DNA from 4 places in the Undibacterium sp. 14-3-2 genome. Region 2 is predicted to be linked to each of the others. Evidence: predicted binding sites of a transcription regulator. Region 2 holds the regulator's gene; each other region holds the start of a gene.
The links. Region 2 encodes sigma-54, which starts transcription at its own class of promoters, with help from an activator protein. Its sites were predicted from a motif close to TGGCANGNAANCTGCTTT; they were not measured.
Positions count from the first base shown of each region.

Region 1: the regulator sigma-54 is predicted to act here: its motif matches at 2,775-2,792, upstream of Undi14_RS18135 (pilin).
Region 3: the regulator sigma-54 is predicted to act here: its motif matches at 1,397-1,414, upstream of prpB (methylisocitrate lyase).
Region 4: the regulator sigma-54 is predicted to act here: its motif matches at 3,171-3,188, upstream of Undi14_RS02115 (ammonium transporter).

Region 1 is NZ_JAENGS010000001.1:961,963-967,069, reverse strand. It holds gene tfpZ (TfpX/TfpZ family type IV pilin accessory protein) at 253-1,041, opposite strand; gene Undi14_RS04340 (prepilin-type N-terminal cleavage/methylation domain-containing protein) at 1,215-1,661, opposite strand; gene Undi14_RS04335 (pilin) at 1,739-2,200, opposite strand; gene Undi14_RS18135 (pilin) at 2,269-2,730, opposite strand; gene Undi14_RS04325 (FHA domain-containing protein) at 2,934-3,533, opposite strand; gene Undi14_RS04320 (Stp1/IreP family PP2C-type Ser/Thr phosphatase) at 3,566-4,372, opposite strand; gene sucD (succinate--CoA ligase subunit alpha) at 4,562-5,107, opposite strand, start outside.
Region 2 is NZ_JAENGS010000001.1:641,977-647,083, reverse strand. It holds gene lptC (LPS export ABC transporter periplasmic protein LptC) at 1-499, shown strand, start outside; gene lptA (lipopolysaccharide transport periplasmic protein LptA) at 558-1,133, shown strand; gene lptB (LPS export ABC transporter ATP-binding protein) at 1,135-1,887, shown strand; gene Undi14_RS02915 (RNA polymerase factor sigma-54) at 1,899-3,380, shown strand; gene hpf (ribosome hibernation-promoting factor, HPF/YfiA family) at 3,490-3,834, shown strand; gene Undi14_RS02905 (enoyl-CoA hydratase/isomerase family protein) at 3,984-5,078, shown strand.
Region 3 is NZ_JAENGS010000007.1:52,136-57,242, reverse strand. It holds gene prpC (2-methylcitrate synthase) at 1-315, opposite strand, end outside; gene prpB (methylisocitrate lyase) at 466-1,356, opposite strand; gene prpR (propionate catabolism operon regulatory protein PrpR) at 1,576-3,261, shown strand; gene Undi14_RS15225 (response regulator) at 3,315-3,677, shown strand; gene Undi14_RS15220 (chemotaxis protein CheC) at 3,677-4,288, shown strand; gene Undi14_RS15215 (GGDEF domain-containing protein) at 4,288-5,107, shown strand, end outside.
Region 4 is NZ_JAENGS010000001.1:483,499-488,605, reverse strand. It holds gene rlmF (23S rRNA (adenine(1618)-N(6))-methyltransferase RlmF) at 1-919, shown strand, start outside; gene Undi14_RS02125 (hypothetical protein) at 1,126-1,365, shown strand; gene Undi14_RS02120 (nitronate monooxygenase) at 1,675-2,931, shown strand; gene Undi14_RS02115 (ammonium transporter) at 3,241-4,671, shown strand; gene Undi14_RS02110 (hypothetical protein) at 4,680-5,084, shown strand.

The DNA of each region.
Region 1 (5,107 bases), 320 kb from region 2:
TTGCATCTTGATAAAACGTACGTAAAGGATGAACGTGAATTGGCAGCAGGTAAGAGAAAACGATACTCAGTCCGAGAATCGCAAAATTTATATTATTTTTATTTGACATTAGCTTACGTGGAAACAAGTTCCTATTCCATTCAGACATGACGCCATCACCACGCGGAGAACATCATCATTTAACAAAACCGACCTATGAAAAAAACGCTTCTGTTTAGAATGGCAAATTGACTACTTCTCAAACGTTGAGGATCAGAAAAATCCGTCCTTCTGGACAAAAAATAAAGGCTTAGCTGTGTTGGCATCAATAACTACAATCCAGTCGGAGCCTCGGCTTAATACTGGCAAAAACTTCACGTTGGCGACAGCGTAACCAACATTGTTCAGTTGATGCTCTATCTCAATTTTACTTTCCGGATATTTTTTAATCAGCACATCAGCCGGTCTGGCCACCTTCAGCACCTTCACCTGAGAATCGGCATAAGCTTGCCAAAAAGATGGTCTGGCACCAATGTCGTAACCAGAAAAAGCACGCAAAGCAGCATCGGATTTTTCGACAGCATCCTTATAATCGCGAACGCCCATTAAAATCGGCCCTGTCAGCGACAAGCTACGCATGTCTTCCCGTGCCAATGGCAGCTCATTTGTATCGACATCGTTAGCTGTCACGATACGAAACTGAGAACCCTCAAAAACCATCGCAACCGGTCGGGCGACATAGACTATGTGCGCCCCGTAGATCAAGCCAGAAATTTGTAAAATACCAATCACCGCGATATCACGCAACAACTCTGATTTTTTCTTCTTTTGGTTGAATGCGACAAATGTCAACAGCGGGCCAAGTACGATATCAACGGATATCACCAGCCATATCAACTGAATTCCTTTGCAAATGTCAGCATATTGGCCTGGATACCACAAAAATAAAATGGTACCCGCAACAATGCCGGCAATGATTGCAGATACTAGTAAATGTATCCCTGATGCACGCAAACGAAAAAAAAGTCCGGACATAATCAAGCTGCCAATAAAAAAAAGCATTCTTTAGGAATGCCTTAAGTTGAAACATGAAGAAAAATGATTGGTGACTATGATGTCACGGCAACAGCGTTTTCTTAGTCCTGAATTCTAAACTAATCCAACCATTTTATAGTGATACGCATCGACAAAAAATTCGTTCAGATGCAAAAAGACCAAGCACAATTTGCAAAGATTTATTTACATGCCTGAGGAAGCCACTTCAGTTCAATATCGGTGCCCGCATTCTTGCTGCAATCCCAGATTTTTCCACCATCAGGGGTTTTAAATACTAATTTCTTAGTTTCCGCCTGACCATAAGTCATCACCGAAGTGATGCTGCCTTCAGGATAAGTTCCTTGTACGGTACTATCAATTTTTGAATATTTACCCACCAGAGCGACATTAATTTGCGTTGCCGTGGGTGAAGTATCGACTAAACCCGGCCATTCCTTATTTTCATAACCATAAACGGCAAGTGGTCCCTTCACGCCCCCAAGCAACTCCACCGCTTCAGAAACTTGTGCACGAGTGGTGTAATCGAGGTATGAGGGTAATGCTATTGCGGCCAAAATACCAATAATCGCGACAACAATCATTAACTCTATCAGAGTAAATCCTCTTTGAAACAAGTGTTTATACATGGCAATCTCTCGGCAAGGAACAACTCAAAAAAAAAGGTGCCGAAAACAGCACCCTTTTTTACACAGCAAGGTATAAATTACTTACATGCTTGTGGCAACCACTTGATGTCAACTGTAGTAACGCCATTTGCTTTGGTGCAGTCCCAAGTTTGACCGCCATCAGCTGTTTTCAATCCTACGAGCAATGTTTTTGCCTGACCAGCACTCATCGTCGCCGCGATTGAACCAGTAGGAAAAGCTCCTGTAACTGCAGCATCAACGGTTGAATACTTACCTGTCAATGTTGCAACGATTTGTGTTGCCGTTGGATCTTTAGCGACCAAAGTCGGCCAAGCATTATTCTCGTAACCATAAGCAGCCAGAGGGCCTTTTAAACCGCCAAGCAATTCAACCGCTTCAGAAACCTGAGCGCGTGTTGTGTAATCGTTGTAAGCAGGCAGAGCCACTGCAGCCAAGATACCGATAATCGCAACAACGATCATCAATTCAATCAAAGTAAAACCTTGTTGTACTTTTTTAACCAATTTCATAGATTTCATATAATTCTCCGGATAATGATTCAAAAAAACGCTTCACGAGGAACATTGCCTCAGAAGCGCATATCAAATTACTTACATGCTTGTGGCAACCACTTGATGTCAACTGTAGTAACGCCATTTGCTTTGGTGCAGTCCCAAGTTTGACCGCCATCAGCTGTTTTCAATCCTACGAGCAATGTTTTTGCCTGACCAGCACTCATCGTCGCCGCGATTGAACCAGTAGGAAAAGCTCCTGTAACTGCGTTAGCAACAGTGGAATACTTACCCGTCAATGTTGCAACGATCTGTGTTGCCGTTGGATCTTTAGCAACCAAACCAGGCCAAGCATTATTCTCGTAACCATAAGCAGCCAGAGGACCTTTCAAACCACCAAGCAATTCAACCGCTTCAGAAACCTGAGCGCGTGTTGTGTAATCGTTATAAGCAGGCAATGCTACTGCAGCCAAAATACCGATAATCGCCACAACGATCATCAATTCGATCAAAGTAAAACCTTGTTGTACTTTTTTAACCAATTTCATAGATTTCATATAGTTCTCCGGATAACAATAAAAAGGATGACCCTGCTCACCTTACAGCAAACTGTGTGCCAGCTATTTAACGTTAAGCCACAAGATAAAAATAGCGTTAGTGTGGCTCATACACGTCAGAATGACATGACATTTCATGTCAGTAGTTGACATTGTTTGTCACACATTTGCATTCGAAGTCAAAATATTTATCTTGTCGATAGTTAAACACTAAATTGCATGTGAGTGCCACTGATATCAATCACATCACCATGCTGTAAGGTATGTGGCTGATCTGACAGCAGTTGCCCATTCACTTTCGGAAATTCTTTACCCTCTACATGGCGGACAATATATCTGTCCGTTTGCCTTGCAATCGCAATAACCTGCGTTCCGGGGCTACCCACTGTCGTCACCGCTTTTGTCAACACCAATTCCCTACCTGCATTAGCGCCATTGATCACTTTTATTTTTGCCGGAGCCTGAGTCGCCGCTACCCCTAAAGCAGAAGAGGAGACCGCCGTGACCTGCGCACTCTTCTCTACCTGAAAGCGTAATTTGTACTTGCCGATATCAATGACATCGTCGTGCTGGAGTAAATGCTTTTTGACTGGCTGATTGTTGACCAACGTGCCATTGGTACTACCTAAATCGAGAACGAAAGAACCGTTTGACGTAGTATCGATCGCCGCGTGTTGACCACTGACAGTCAGGTGGTCAATGACTATATCGTTCCCAATGCGCCGGCCTATCGTAATGCGGGACTTGTTAATACTAACCTCTTGCTGCACCAATCCATTAAAGGTGACGATTATTTTCGCCATAAATCATCTCTCACTCATTCAATTTTCAAAAATTACCGGAATAGCAATTTTTTCACCCACGACGGACCTGATACCGCCTTTAATTTAAACAAAACAACAGAAGTGTTATCAAAGCCCCCGGCCTCATTTGCGCAATCAATTAATGTCCTGCAACACGCCTGTAAATTACCTTCGTACTGCCGCAATATGTCCTGTATCTGATCGTCAGCAAGCAAGTCAGTCAATCCGTCAGAACAGAGCATATACACATCGGTCTCATCTGCCTGATGCACACTCAGGTCTACCTCAATATTCTCCTGGGTTCCTACCGCACGCGTAATCAAATTTTTGATCGTTGAAAACCGAGCCTGCGATTCTGAAATTAAGCCAGCGTTAATTTGTTCCTGGAGCACGGAATGATCTTCCGTCATTCTTACAAGCGCATGATTACGATAGCGATATGCCCTGGAATCGCCAACATGCGCAAATAAAATTTTATCTTGAGTACAACATGCTACAACCACTGTTGTTCCCATACCAAAACATTCCGGATTTTCCTGCGAAGTCTGCACGACCTGACGATTTGCTAAATGAATGGCATCTGAGATCCAGCGCGACAAATGAATCGATTGGAAACCCAATTTCGTATACCACGCTGAATCCAGTTTTGCGCAGAGATAATCAGCAACAATCTTTGCCGTCATCGCACTGGCAACTTCTCCTGCTTTATATCCTCCCATGCCATCCGCAAGCACAACACAGCCGTAATCAGCACAGACAACAATCGCATCTTCGTTATGATTCCTGACTCGTCCGATATCAGACAGTGCAGCAAATTCTAGTACATACTGATGTGACATCGATAAATAGCGCTCATTGATTACAGGCTCGGGCAGAAAACCAAGGAAGTTTAGTTTATTTAATATTGCCTATCGTTGCTAGCTTAACATTAAGGTATTGAGTTTGCACTTCATATACTCAAAAGCAAAGTGTGAGTACGAAAAAAAACCGCGAAAATCGCGGTTTTTTTATTTTGTATAAAAAGAAAATTACAGCATTGCTTTCAACAAACGCGCCATTTCAGATGGATTCTTCGTTGCTTTAATGCCGCACTCTTCCATAATGTCCAATTTTGCTTGCGCAGTATCAGCACCACCGGAAATCAACGCACCTGCATGCCCCATGCGTTTGCCTGGAGGCGCAGTCACACCAGCGATGAAACCAACGACTGGTTTCTTCATGTTGTCGCGTACCCAGTAAGATGCATTCGCTTCATCTGGACCACCGATTTCGCCAATCATAATCACAGCGTCAGTATCTGGATCATCATTGAACATCTTCATGATGTCGATATGTTTCAAACCGTTGATAGGATCGCCACCGATACCAACTGCAGAAGACTGACCCAGACCCAGTGCTGTCAATTGACCAACAGCTTCGTATGTCAACGTACCTGAACGGGAAACAACGCCGATACGACCTTTACGGTGAATATGACCTGGCATAATACCAATCTTGATTTCGTCTGGTGTGATCAGCCCTGGGCAGTTAGGGCCGAGCAATTTTGTTTTGCTGCCAGCTTTTGCCATGCGGTC
Region 2 (5,107 bases):
CAACCGGGCATCGGCACGTCTGGAACCGGATTATTACGTAGAGAATTTCAATTTCATCAAACTCTCGAATAACGGTAAAGCGAATTATCATGTCACCGGAAAAAGTCTGATTCATTTACCGCGCACAGATCAATACGATATCAAAGAGCCGCGTATCAGTAGCTTTGATGCGCAGCGCACACCGATTACGATCAATGCCGGACGCGCGGTTGTGGAACAGAAATCGGAAGTGCTGACACCCAAACGCACAGAAGACGTGGTGCATCTTTATGATCAGGTCACAGTCGAAAGACCGCTGGGACTCAACTCCAGTTTCATGCGGGTGGAAACTGAATATCTGCAATTACTGCCCGATGCCGACATCGTGAAGACCGATCAACGCATTAAGCTGATTACGGATAATGGCGAAACCCTTGCCACCGGCATGATGGCTAACAATACGAATCAGGAATTACGCCTGCTAAGTAAAGTACATGCGCGCCTGTCAAAACATAAATAAAGACATGCACAAAGATATTTATTCACTTCATCAACATCAACAAGTCAGAGAGTAAAACATGCGCCCCGAAAAAAAATCAGTTTATCTGGTACTGAACTCATGGACGTTAGCCCTTGTGACTTTGCTGTCAGCGTCCGGCGTTCATGCTGAAAAAGCAGACAGTCTCAAAGAAATGACGATAGAAGCAGATCAGTTTTTAAATAATGGTAAAACCAATGTCAGTACATTTTCAGGCGATGTCGTGGTAGTACGCGGTACGCTGAAAGTCAAAGCTGAAAAAGCCGTCGTGACAAAAAGTGCGGATGAATTCCAGCACGTGGTACTGACTGCCAAACCCGGTGCAAAAATCAGCTTTCGCCAAAAACGCGATGGCGGTCCTGATCTGTGGGTCGAAGGCGAATCAGAAAAAGCCGAATACGATGAAAAAACTGAGTTTGTAAAATTTCTGTCCAAAGCGCAGATACGCTATCTTGATGGCAGCAAAGTCACTCAGCAGCAAGAAGGTGAATTCCTCTCTTACGACAGTAAAAACGATGTCTTTGTTGGCGTCAATTCCAGCTCAGGTCAGTCAGTTTCAGGTGGCGGTCGCATCAAAACCACGATACAACCAAGAACTGAAAAACAGGCAAATTAAGATGGCATCAAAAGACAGTACGCTGACCGTCAAAGGTCTGCAAAAACGCTATGGCGCACGACAAGTGGTGCGTGATGTCTCGCTGTTGGTGAGAAGCGGTGAAGTCGTCGGTTTGTTAGGGCCGAACGGTGCAGGTAAAACCACCTCTTTTTACATGATCGTCGGACTCGTGCCTTCGGATTCCGGTGAAATCAATATCGACGATACGAACGTTTCTGATTTACCGATACATCAGCGCGCCGTACTCGGTCTGTCGTATCTGCCGCAGGAAGCATCGGTGTTTCGCAAGTTGACGGTGGAAGAAAATATCCGCGCCGTGCTCGAACTGCAAAGAGACAAAGAAGGAAAATTTTTGTCTGAGAAAAAAATCCGGCAACGTCTGGATAGTTTGCTGACCGATCTGCAGATAGAAAAAATCCGTGACAGTCAGGCGCTTGCTTTATCGGGCGGTGAACGACGCCGGGTTGAGATTGCGCGCGCACTCGCGACGAACCCGCGCTTTGTTCTGCTCGATGAACCTTTTGCCGGTGTTGATCCTATCGCAGTCATTGAGATTCAACGGATTGTCCGCTTCCTCAAAGAACGCGGCATCGGCGTGTTAATCACAGATCATAATGTGCGTGAGACACTGGGCATTTGTGACCACGCCTACATCATCAATCAAGGCTCGGTATTAGCCAGCGGCAAACCCGACGATATCATTCAGAATGAGTCCGTGCGACGCGTCTATCTCGGAGAACATTTCCGGATGTAACGGGACGCCTTATGAAACAAAGCCTGCAACTACGTACTTCACAGCATCTTGCACTGACGCCTCAACTGCAGCAATCAATACGGCTGTTGCAACTGTCAACGCTGGAACTGCATCAGGAGCTGGAAACACTGCTGATAGAAAATCCTATGCTGGAGCGTGTCGACGATCCTATGGATAATGCGGTTCGCTTACTGGCGGACGGTGCGATCAATAACACAAGTACGACACCGGATGCAGGCATGGAAAGCGCCGCTCAGGCTGACAACAATACGCCGCAAGAAACGACGGCCGACGCCGATGTGCCAGTCAACGACAGCGTCAGCGCCAATGAGGAAGAATGGAGTTTTAACGACGCGCCTTCCGGTGCATCTAACAGCGACGAAGATGAGGGACGTCCGCAACTGGAAGCGGCGCACATCAGCTTACGCGAATACTTGCTCGAACAGATGCGTCTGACGCTCAGGGAACCGCGTGATCGTGCGTTGCTGGAACTGATCATCGACACACTGGATGACAACGGCTATCTGACAGAAAGTCTGGAAGAAATTCATGCCGGTCTGCCGATAGAATTGTTAATTGAAGAAGATGAATTGTCGTTTGCGCTGAAGATGCTGCAGAGTTTCGATCCGCCCGGCGTCGGTGCCAGAAATTTATCAGAATGTCTGGCGCTACAGATCAGGCGTCTGCCAAAAATTCCTTTTGTCACACGTCGTCTTGCACTGGCCGTGGTGGAGACTCAGCTGACTTTATTTGCACAGCGAGACTTCACTAAATTAAAAAAAATATTCGGCTGCGATGACGAAGATTTACGTGAGGCACAAGCAGTCATACGACAGTGTGAACCACGTCCCGGCATCACATTTGCCACCAGCAGTTCGGACTATGCAGTGCCTGATGTGATCGTCAAAAAAAGTGGTAATGGCTGGCAGGTTTTACTGAATCAGGATGTGATGCCGAAACTGCGCGTCAGTAGTATGTACGCCAATATCATGCGGCAAAACCGTGGCGAAGCAGGACTGGGAACGCAGTTACAGGAAGCACGCTGGCTGATCAAAAATATGCGTCAGCGTTTCGATACTATTTTGCGTGTATCGCAAGCGATAGTTGAAAGACAACGTAACTTTTTTACGCATGGTGCAGTCGCGATGCGCCCCCTTGTTTTGCGCGAAATAGCTGATACACTAGGTCTACACGAGAGCACTATTTCTCGTGTAACGACCCAGAAATACATGCTGACCCCGCATGGTATGTTTGAGTTGAAATATTTTTTCGGCAGCCATGTCGCGACGGAAACAGGGGGTGAAGCATCTTCCACCGCGATACGTGCACTCATCAAGCAGTTGATAGGAGCAGAAGACCAGAAAAGCCCACTCTCTGATAGCAAAATTGCAGACATGCTGGGCGAACAGGGCATGGTAATAGCCCGACGGACCGTTGCCAAATACCGTGAAGCCCTGAAAATTCCGCCAGTGAGTTTGCGTAAATCTTTGTAAGACGTCCTTGTAATCACGGTTTGAATTGCTATATATGATTTAGCTCAACGCAGTAAAAACGAAATGAGCTTATCGTTAATAGCAAGTAATATCACTATAGGAGCACAGTATGAATCTCACCATCAGTGGACATCACGTCGAAGTCACTCCTGCCATTCGTGAATATGTACATACCAAGCTGGAACGCATCCGGCGCCACTTTGATCAGGTCATTGACATTACCGTCACGCTGACCGTCGACAAACTGAGCGAAAAAGAGAAACGGCACAAAGCCGACATTGACCTGCATATCAGCGGTAAAGATATTCATGTTGAAAGTCTGGCGCATGATTTGTACGCAGCCATTGACACACTGATTGATAAACTGGATCGTCAGGTGATAAAACATAAAGATAAAGTCCAGGGTCACGATCGCGATGCGATCAAACATATCCCCGATCCTGCATCGGCATAATCGCCAACCCCGCGCTTAACGGGACTCCAAAACAAGGACGCCAATAGCGTCCTTTTTTGTTATCTGTTTTTTGTTATTTTTGTCGTACTGACGATGTGCAAACAGGAATAAAATGAATGCCCTGTCACGACTATGTTAATGGTATCTACATGAGCGAATACGTAATCACCTCGGTTAAAAATCAGATCGGCTACATCACTCTCGACCGTCCCAAAGCATTGAACTCCTTATCACTGGAGATGGTGCGCGCACTCACCGCCACTTTATTGGCATGGCGAGACGATACAACGATCCGTGCAGTATTCATTCACAGCAGTAGTGAAAAAGCATTTTGCGCTGGCGGCGATATCCGTTTTTTTTATGATGTCGGCACCGCCACACCGAGCGGTGACAGCGCCCTGCTTGAAGATTTTTTTACCGAAGAATATGCGTTAAATCATTTGATACATTTTTACCCCAAACCCTACATCGCGTTGATGAATGGTGTGGTGATGGGTGGCGGTATGGGCATTGCGCAAGCAGGTGAAAATTGCCGTCTGCGCATCGTGACCGAGCGTACCAAAATGGCGATGCCGGAAGTGAACATCGGTTTATTTCCCGATGTAGGCGGCAGTTATTTCCTGTCGCGAACACCGGGGGAAATCGGTACTTATCTCGGTCTGACTGGCGACATCATCGCCGCCGCAGATGCCTTGTATGCAGGCCTCGCCGACGTCTATATTCCGACGTCCGAGTTACCGGCATTACTGTCCATGCTGGAGACCAGCAACGCGCAGGATATACGGCTGGCGATCCGTGAATTTGCTGCGCCATTTGTGTCGCAGGCCAATCCGGCCAGCAGCAAACTTGCCGGCCAGCGCGCCTTGATTGATCAGTTTTTCAGTGGCAACAACGTGCTGGCCATCGCAGAAAAATTAAGCAACAACAGCGATGCATTTGCCCAACAAACGCTGGTCACGATGGAGAAGCGTTCGCCTTTACTGATGTGCGTCACTCTCGAACAACTACGGCGCGGTGCAGGTCAGAATGTGTCTGACTGTCTGCGCATGGAGCGCACCATGGTGCGTCATTGTTTCAAGCACGGAGAAGTGCTGGAAGGCGTGCGAGCCTTAGTGGTCGATAAAGACAATATGCCGCAATGGTCGCCCGCGCATCTGCGCGATGTGAGTCAGGAACAAGTTGATCAATTTTTTACCGAAGTGTGGCCGGGACACGCACATCCGCTGCGGCATTTGCAGGGTTAATAGCGGACAGGTTTCTGAGCAATTTCACT
Region 3 (5,107 bases), on a different contig from region 2:
GGTACGCATCACGTCCATAGGATGCGACGATGCTGGCAGCCACTCAAGCGCTGCTTTGACATTCGCAGGCAAGCCGCGCAATGCTTTCAGTTTCGCTTTGTAGGCATGCAATTCGGCGACCGTCGGCAATTTGCCGTGCACCAGCAAATGGGCGATTTCTTCAAACTCGCAGGCATCGGCCACGTCGAGAATATCGTAACCACGGTAATGCAGGTCGTTACCGGTTTTACCCACGGTACACAAAGCGGTATTACCCGCAGTTACGCCAGACAAGGCAACGGATTTCTTTGGTTTGAAAGGAACTGCTTCGGTCATGGTGCTCTCCTGAGATAATTAGATACTCCCCCCAGTATTTTTTAACGCCCAATGAATCTGCTGAGGATAAGGCGATTATTTAAAAAAACAGGGGGAGTATGTGTTTTTATACGGTTTTAAAATGAATGGAATCCGGTAAAAAATAAGGAATTATTTGTTCTTTTGCTGCGCAAACAAGGCATCCAGTTTTTGCTCAAAATCGTGATAGTTGATGCGTTCGTATAATTCCATCCGTGTCTGCATGGTATCGACCACGTTCTTTTGCGAGCCGTCGCGGCGAATCGCGGTGTACACGTTTTCTGCAGCTTTGTTCATCGCGCGGAATGCGGACAATGGATACAACACGAGACCGACATCCACTGCGGCCAGTTCTTCGACGGTATATAACGGTGTCGCACCGAATTCTGTGATGTTTGCCAGAATCGGTACTTTGACCGCGTTAGCGAATTGTTTGTACATCGCCAGTTCGGTGATCGCTTCCGGGAAAATCATGTCGGCACCCGCTTCAACACACGCCTGAGCGCGATCAATCGCGGCTTCCAGACCTTCGACGGCGAGCGCATCGGTACGCGCCATAATCACGAAATTTTCATCAGTACGCGCATCGACTGCCGCTTTGATACGATCGACCATTTCCTGCTTGGTGACGATTTCTTTGTTCGGACGATGGCCGCAACGCTTGGCGCCGACCTGATCTTCAATATGCATCGCCGCAGCGCCGAATTTGATCATCGATTTGACTGTACGTGCCACGTTGAACGCAGATGAACCGAAACCGGTATCCACGTCCACCAGCAAAGGCAGGTCGCACACGTCAGTAATACGGCGGACATCGGTCAGCACGTCGTCCAGATTGGAAATACCCAGATCTGGCAACCCCAGAGAACCGGCAGCGACGCCGCCACCAGAGAGATAAATAGCCTTGAAGCCAGCGCGTTTGGCCAACAAAGCGTGGTTCGCGTTGATCGCGCCGACCACTTGTAACGGGGATTCTTCTTGCATCGCCTTACGGAAGGCCGCACCTGCGGAGTAGTTGCTCATATCGTTGATGTCTTTCAGGTTAATGAAGTTGCCAGCGTCTATTGCAATCAACATGCCAGCACCAGCCGGCATCGCAACAGCTTAGACCGGGAATGTTAAAAATCAAGGACTTAAACAGCGCAGATTAAGAATAATCAATTGCACATTAAGCATAAAATGTTTCATAATGATGTTTCATAAAACGAAAAATGAAACACATTTTTCAGGATTGAAACAAATATGAAACAACCGCCATTGCCGCCGCGTGAAACACAAGACAAACCCGTGATCTGGACGGTATCGATTTCCCGCCTATTCGATATGTTCCGCGACATCATGGTGGAATACGATGCCAATGCCGATATCGTTCCGCTCAATATGGGTTTTGAGGAAGCGGTACAGCACATCCGCGAACGCCTGCAAACCGAACGCTGCGACGCGGTCGTTGCGGCTGGCTCGAATGCCGCGTATCTGAAAAGCCGCCTGCCGATTCCGGTTGTCACCGCCAAGGCCAGCGGCTTTGACGTCATGCAGGCACTGGCGCGGGCGCGCAAGGTATCCAAAGAAATTGGTCTGATCACCTATCAGGAAACCATGCCCGAACTGGCTGATTTTAAAAATACTTTTGGCTTCAAAATAGAACAACGCACCTACGTGACTGAAGAAGATGCCAGAGCGCAGATCAGCGAACTCAAGGCCAGCGGTATTCAGGCGATCGTCGGTGCCGGCCTGATTACCGATCTGGCAGTCGAGGCAGGTCTGACCGGTATTTTTATGTACTCCGCCACCTCAATTCGTCAGGCATTTGACGACGCGCTCGAAATTGCCCGGCTGACACGCCTGGAATCACAACGCGGCCGCCATCATCCGGCCGCAGACGCCTTACGTACCAAGCACGGGATCAATGACCTGCGCGGTGAGTCGGCAATCATGGAAAATACCCGCCGCGCGATCACCTTATTTGCGCGTTCCCCCGCCACGGTGTTACTGCAGGGCGAAACCGGCACCGGTAAAGAACTGGCTGCGCAGGCCATTCACAGCGAAAGCCCACGGGCACGGCAGCCTTTTGTTGCTGTCAATTGCGGTGCGATTGCGGAATCGCTGCTGGAATCGGAATTATTCGGTTATGACGAAGGCGCATTCACCGGTGCGCGCCGTGGCGGTCATGCGGGCTTATTCGAAGCCGCCAATCGCGGCACCTTATTTCTGGATGAAATCGGCGAAATGCCGCTGAACCTGCAAACCCGTCTGCTGCGCGTTCTGGAAGAGCGCGAAATCGTCAGGGTCGGCGGCGTACGGCCGGTGGCGGTTGATGTGCGCATCGTCAGCGCCACGCATTGCGATCTGGAAGCCAGAATCAGAGAAGGAAAATTCCGCTCAGACCTGTTTTACAGGCTTGCGGTGTTGCGTCTGCAATTGCCACCGCTGCGCGAGCGACATGTCGACATCATGCCACTGGCCGAATGGAGTCTGAAACATGCACTGGCGGCGATGGGTGCTCGCCCTCATCCGAATCTGCATGCGGAAATCAGCAGTTGCACCGGCTTATTTGAAACTTACCCATGGCCCGGCAACGTCAGAGAAATGCGCAACATGATGGAAAGGCTGGCACTATTTCTCGCCGCAGAGCCATTGCAGGCGCTGAGTCCGGCGTTTGTCAGCAAAATCTTGCCGGAATTATCAGACAAAATCACGACGAACGAAACGACAAAAGTCATCCATCAGATCCCTCAGGTAGAAGAGCAGTTACCGGGTATGCGGGCTGCCAACCAGGAAACGCTGGAAGAAATCATGCAGCGTTTCGGTTATCAGCGGGACGCCGTTGCCGCCCATCTTGGCATCAGCAGGACAACGCTTTGGCGAAAATTAAAGCAACTACAAATTAACGACAAATCAGGCGATGAAAATCATCAGTCTGTAAGGTAAAATGAGCCCCAATTTCCGATATCCCCCTCACTGCCGAATTGCAACGGTGAAATATGAAAAAATTACTTATTGTTGATGATAGTAAAGTCTCGCGCATGGTTATCCGCGCCCACGTGAAAGCAGTTCAGCCTGAATGGGAATTTATTGAAGCAGCCTCAGGCGAGGAAGCGATCAAAATGGTAGAGCAACATGCGCCGGATTTCTGTACCATGGACATCAATATGCCAGGCATGCTGGGAACCGATGCAGCAGAACAGATATTGCAAGCCCATCCACACATGCGTATCGCCATTTTCTCAGCAAACGTACAAGACACCATGCAAACACGGGCGCATGCACTCGGCGCTATTTTTGTAGCAAAACCAGTCACAGAAAAATCCATTGCGATCGTTATCCATCACTTCATGAGCGAATAATGAACACTCTGAGCGAACTTCATCTCGATGCATTAAGCGAAGTCTTCAATGTCGGCGCCGGCAGAGCAGCGGCCAGCCTGTCTGAAATCGTTGGTGACGAAGTTCTGCTGTCTGTTCCTTCGGTAGAGATCCGTAAATCCTCTGAGATCGATTTGTCGGCCATCTCACTTGAAAGCAATCGTTTTGGCACTGTCCACCAGACCTTCAGCGGTTCGTTTCAGGCCGAAGCCTTACTATTATTCACCGAAGAACATGCGCTCGAAATCGTGCGCGATATGATGGGCTCGCAGATCAGTCTGGAAGACCTTGCCGAATTTGAGCAGGAAGCAATGTGCGAACTCGGCAATATCATCCTGAACGCCTGCCTGTCTGCCATGGCAGATATGCTCAACATCCCGCTCGACTGCTCACTGCCTGACTACACCGTCGCCACCACCGAAGAAATATTCCGGCGTGTCAGTGATGACGAAAAACAGCCTTACGTCTTACTGTTGCACATTGATCTGGCGATCGAAAAACGCCGTTCCGAGGGCCACTTGATCTTTTTGTTAAGTTCAACTTCCCTTGAAAGTCTGATCATTCAGATAGAACGATATCTGGGAGAAATTTGATGTCGGATGTATTACCGCTGTCGCCCTCAGCAACAGTGGAAATTTTAAAGACCATCAATTTGGGTTTGATCGTCGTTAATGCAAAACAACACGTTGTGCTCTGGAATGGCTGGGTTGAAAAACACAGCGGCATCAGTGCCGACGAAGCGCAAGGACTGCATATCAATGCGGCGTTTGAAGACGCGCCGACACGTGCTTTTTTAACTGCACTCGGCAACACGCTGAATTACGGCTTACCGGTCGTGTTATCAAACGCCCTGCACCGTTTCCCGCTGGCCTTGTTCGAGCAAGCCGATGAAGCCGGAGAGAAAAAGCGTCTGCATCAGTCCATCACTCTGACGCCGCTCAGCGTCGAAGGTGAGCGCTGGTGTCTGGTACAGATTTCTGATTCCAGTGCATCGATCAAACGCGAAAAAATTCTGCGTACCCATTCTGAGATACTCAAAAAAGAAGCCACTACCGACAGCCTGACCGGCATCTACAACCGTCGTTTTTTTGACGAACATTACAAAATCGCGCTGGCAAATGCGATTCGTCAGAACAACCCGCTGGCCGTCTTCATGATCGATATTGATTTCTTTAAAGATTACAACGATCACTATGGTCATGTCGCAGGTGATAAAGCCCTGGTACAGGTCGCAACCGGACTCAAAAGCCAGTTGGTCAGAGCCAGCGATGCGATTGCGCGCTTTGGCGGTGAAGAATTTATCGTCATCATGCCGGATATGAGCAAAGAAGGCGCCATACAGTTTGCCGAAAAAATAAGAGCCGCCGTGGCCAATCTGGCGATCCGGCATGAGAAATCGCCGATCAGCGAGC
Region 4 (5,107 bases), 160 kb from region 2:
CAATCACCATCAAGGGCGCTATGATTTCGCCAGACTAGTGGCGGTGGACAGTGCATTGGCGGTGTTTGTGATGCGCAATGAGTACGGTGAATCCAGTATCGATTTTGCTGACCCGGCAGCGGTGAAAGCGCTGAACCGTGCTTTACTGAAAAGTGAATACGGGATACTTGAGTGGGATATTCCGGAACAGCAGCTTTGTCCGCCGGTTCCGGGACGGGCTGATTACCTGCACCATCTGGCGGACTTACTGACATCGACAAATAAAGGTATTCGCCCGAAAAAAAATTTGCTGAGCGTGCTCGATATCGGCACGGGAGCCAATGGCATTTACCCCTTGATCGGCACCAGTGAATACGGCTGGCAATTTACCGCGACTGATATTAATGCAAAATCGCTGGCCAATGTACAACGTATACTCGACGCGAACCCCGCGCTTGCTGACAAGATTAGTCTCCGTCTACAACCTTCGGCGAACGCCATTTTTAACAGCATCGTCGGCGATGATGACTGGTTTGATCTCAGTATGTGTAATCCGCCCTTTCACACTTCGATTGCGGAAGCGCAGGCTGGCTCGCAACGTAAATGGAATAAGCTCGGTAAAGACAAGCTGGCAGGTGCAGCTGAACCCATGCTGAATTTCGGTGGTCGCGATGCTGAACTGTGGTGCCCTGGCGGTGAGCTTGCTTTTATCGAACGCATGATCACTGAAAGCGCCAGCATACCGGGACGATGCTTCTGGTTCAGCACGCTGGTATCAAAATCAGATAATTTGCCCGCACTCAAAGCAGCACTGAAACGCGTCAAAGCGCTGGAAATCAAAGAAATTGCCATGAGCCAGGGCAATAAACAAAGCCGTTTTCTCGCATGGACTTTTTTGACACCATCTCAACAAGCAGCCTGGAAAAAATTGCGCTGGTGAACGCCAGGCGAGAGTCTGCAACGCGGTACTCATTACCATCAGCACGGCAACAGAGACTGACGGAGGCGATCAGAAATAAAGCTCAGGAAGACATTGTTTTTTTCTGAGAGAGCCTTATGTAAAGCAGATATCAAGCGCATCGTACGAATGATGAGCAATTTAAAAGAAGACGTCATTCAATTCCGACACTTGTTTACGGCAACACTATGCTTGCCAGCGTTGCCTGTGCTCAGCAAAAAGTGCCAGCTAATGCGACAATTACGCACCCGAGCTGTCCTTGTCATGTCCCTGAAACAGTCATCAGGCAAATTGAGACGTCAATAAAACCACTTCACGCCAGTACGAATTTGAGGGATATCAACAAGCTGCAAAAAAATAGCGCTGATTGCAATTATTTTCCGGGAGCAGAAAAGAGAAAAATGATGTTTTTACCAATATCTGTGTAAAAGAAAAAATAGCTTAATTAGGATTATTTCCCTCCCTTTGTCGTCTAGCTGTCTGCAAAATCATAAAAATGATGCTAATGACAATTTTTTTACACTTAAATTTGCTGTTTTTTTAGGCATAAATGTGAATACTTGCGAGACGAAATTATTCACAGCGCATAGCTAGCCTGGCTTACAATCTGGGGCGCTGTTATTTTATAAAATAACTTTGTGAAAATATTTGACAAACTTATGTTGAATAACGGCCTCACTCAGTAACGAGATTTCGCCATCGGGTGCGACTTACAGCTCAATGTGTCAAGGATTGCAATGAAACGAGTAGATGATTTCCGCCTGAAGTTAGGCAAAGATGAACTGGTTCCCATCATGATAGGCGGGATGGGTGTCGATATTTCCACTGCGGAACTGGCATTGGTTGCAGCCCGTCTGGGTGGTATCGGCCATATTTCTGACGCACTGGTTCATGATGTGTCGGATCGCCGCTTTGGTACCAGCTACATCAAGGAAAAAACCAAATTCTACAAATACAACATCAACAATTCCGACAAGACGGACATCAAATTCAATCTTGAGGATCTGGCCGCAGCGACACGTCTGCACATTGGTCGCACCATGGAAGCCAAGCAAGGCTCGGGCATGATCTTTGTGAACTGCATGGAAAAACTGACCATGAACGGCCCGCGTGAAACGCTGAAAGTGCGTCTGGAAGCAGCACTGGATGGCGGCATTGATGGCATCACGCTGAGCGCTGGTCTGCATCTGAGTTCCTTCGGTCTGATGGCGGATCACCCGCGTTTCCGTGAAGCCAAGCTTGGCATCATCGTCTCGTCAGTCCGCGCGCTGCAATTATTTCTGCGTAAGAATGCAAAATTAAACCGTCTGCCTGACTACGTGATCGTCGAAGGCCCGTTGGCGGGTGGTCATCTGGGTTTCGGTGATGACTGGGCCACATTCGATTTACAGACGATTGTGACCGAGGTGTCTGAGTATCTGAAAGCAGAACAACTGGATATTCCTATCATTGCGGCGGGCGGCATTTTCACTGGCAGCGATGCGGTTTCTTTCCTCGAAAACGGTGCCTCCGGCGTACAGGTGGCAACCCGTTTCACAGTGACGAAAGAATGCGGTTTGCCGGATAGTGTCAAACAGGAATACTTCAAAGCCAGCGAAGATGATATTGAAGTCAATCATATTTCGCCGACCGGCTACCCTATGCGCATGCTGAAAAATACGCCAGCGATTGGCGATGGCATTCGTCCAGGTTGTGAGTCCTACGGCTATCTGCTGGATGCGAACGGAAATTGTGCTTACATCACTTCGTACAACCGCGAAGTGGCGCTACACCCTGATGCAAAAAAAATCTCGGTTATGGACAAGACCTGCCTGTGCACCCACATGCGTAACTTCAATTGCTGGACTTGCGGTCAGACCACGTATCGCCTCAAAGACACCACGCGCAAATTGCCGGATGGTACTTACCAGATCCTCAGTGCCGAACATGTGTTCCGTGATTACCAGTTCAGTACCGATAACAAGATCACCTTACCTGACGCACAGCCTGAATAAGTAAGCCTGATTCAACGCTAAACGCCAGTGCTCTCCTGACGTCATAGTCAGAAGAGCACTGGCGTTTTTTATAAGTACTATCCAGCCAATATGAAGATGCGCCGTTTTATTCCCAACTTGTCTTGATTTGGTGCAAAAACACGCCAACAAAAATCCGTATCGACTAGCTAAGCCCAATCACCGCCCCTTCTCACACCGATCCAAGTCTATCCTCCTGCGCAGCCGCAACAATAGCTATATGGCATGAATTATGCTGCACTGCACACACGGTAATGGCAATTCACGATGATTTTAGACTAAGGATCTCTGATGAAAATACGTTCTCTGTCAACACCTTTCATACTGTTCGGGTTGCTGTTTTGTCTGGGCTCAGCACCAGCCTCCGGACAGACCGACGATCCGGCCCCTGCATCTGGCAGCAGCACTGAAATCACCATCCCCTCAGTACCATTGGTAAAGCCAACGACGGCAGTAACAGCATCCTTACCACCGGCACCGATGACAATGCCGACGCTCGTCAATGCAACGACCATCAGCGCAGGGGATACCGCCTGGATGCTGACGTCAACGGCGCTGGTACTGCTGATGACCATTCCAGGTCTGGCTTTGTTTTATGCCGGCATGGTCCGCAAAAAAAATGCGCTGGCAACCGTCGCTCATAGCGTCACCACCACCTGTATCGTCACGATTATCTGGGTCGTTCTCGGTTACAGCCTGGTATTCACGCCAGCCACGCCGTATCTGGGTAGCCTTGACCGGCTGCTGTTGCACGGCATGGTATTTCTGAAAGATGCTGGTCAGCTGACAGTGCACCATATCGCCACGACGATACCGGAAAGTGTGTTCATGATGTTTCAGATGACCTTTGCGATCATCACGCCAGCCCTGATTACCGGTGCCTTTGCTGAAAGAATGAAATTTTCTGCTTTTCTGTTGTTCATCACGCTCTGGTCACTGATCGTCTATGTTCCTGTAGCTCACTGGGTGTGGGAACCGACGGGCTGGCTGGCAGCGCGTGGCGTGCTCGATTTTGCCGGTGGTACGGTTGTCCATATTAATGCCGGTGTATCAGGACTGGTCGCAGCGCTGATCATCGGCCCGCGCAGTGGTTTCGGTAAAGAACCGATGCCACCTCATAATCTGGTACTGACAGTCATCGGCGCAGCGTTGTTATGGGTAGGCTGGTTCGGCTTTAATGCCGGCTCTGCTGGCGCAGCAGATGGACGTGCAGGTTACGCGATGCTGGTGACGCAATTGGCAGCCGCAGTGTCTGCCATGGCCTGGATGTGCGTAGAGTGGCTGCGCCGTGGTAAGCCATCTGTCCTTGGCATTGTTTCCGGCGCTGTTGCTGGCCTGGTCGCGATTACTCCTGCCTCAGGTTTTGTCGATGTGACCGGGGCATTCGTGATCGGCGCGGTGGCCGGTGTTGCTTGCTATTGGGGTGCAACGTCGCTCAAAGCAATGGGTCGCTACGATGACTCTCTGGATGTGTTCGGCGTGCATGCGATAGGCGGCATTGTTGGTGCGCTGCTCACGGGCGTGTTTGCACTCAAAAGTATTGGCGGTGTCGAAGGCAGTCTGAGCAATCAGGCATTTGGGGTAGCAGTCACGATCATTTATTCGGGTGCCATGACAACGGTGATTCTTGGTATTGTGCGTCTGCTCACTGGCTTGCGTGTGACACCGGAACAGGAAAGAGAAGGTCTCGATCTGGAACTACATGGGGAGCATGTATTATGAGCGCAGTTATGTCTGACAACCTCGCATTCTCTCTGATGGCGCGTATGCATGTCATTTTGCGGCGCCAGAATGAGAGGGTGATCGATATCGAATACATGCGCATCGACCCTGTTTATTGCCGCTATATTCTCGATCTGGCTTTGGAATTACCAAACACCGACCTGCATGACATCTGCCTCAAGCTGGAAGAAATTTATTTTGGCGAACATGGTCTGTTTGTCGCTACCGAACCGACACCGCTGATCAAGAAACTCGAAGGTTTAAAAATACGCCCCAAAACGCCAGTGGCAGCAACACCTGCCGTATCGGCAAATCTGGTCGCCGCCGCAGTCACATCTGCTGACCCGACAAAATTACCGGCACTCGACCAGAACTCCATCGTCGATCAGACCTACATCGGCAGACTACGCTGATTGTCTCAGTATTGATGCCGCTT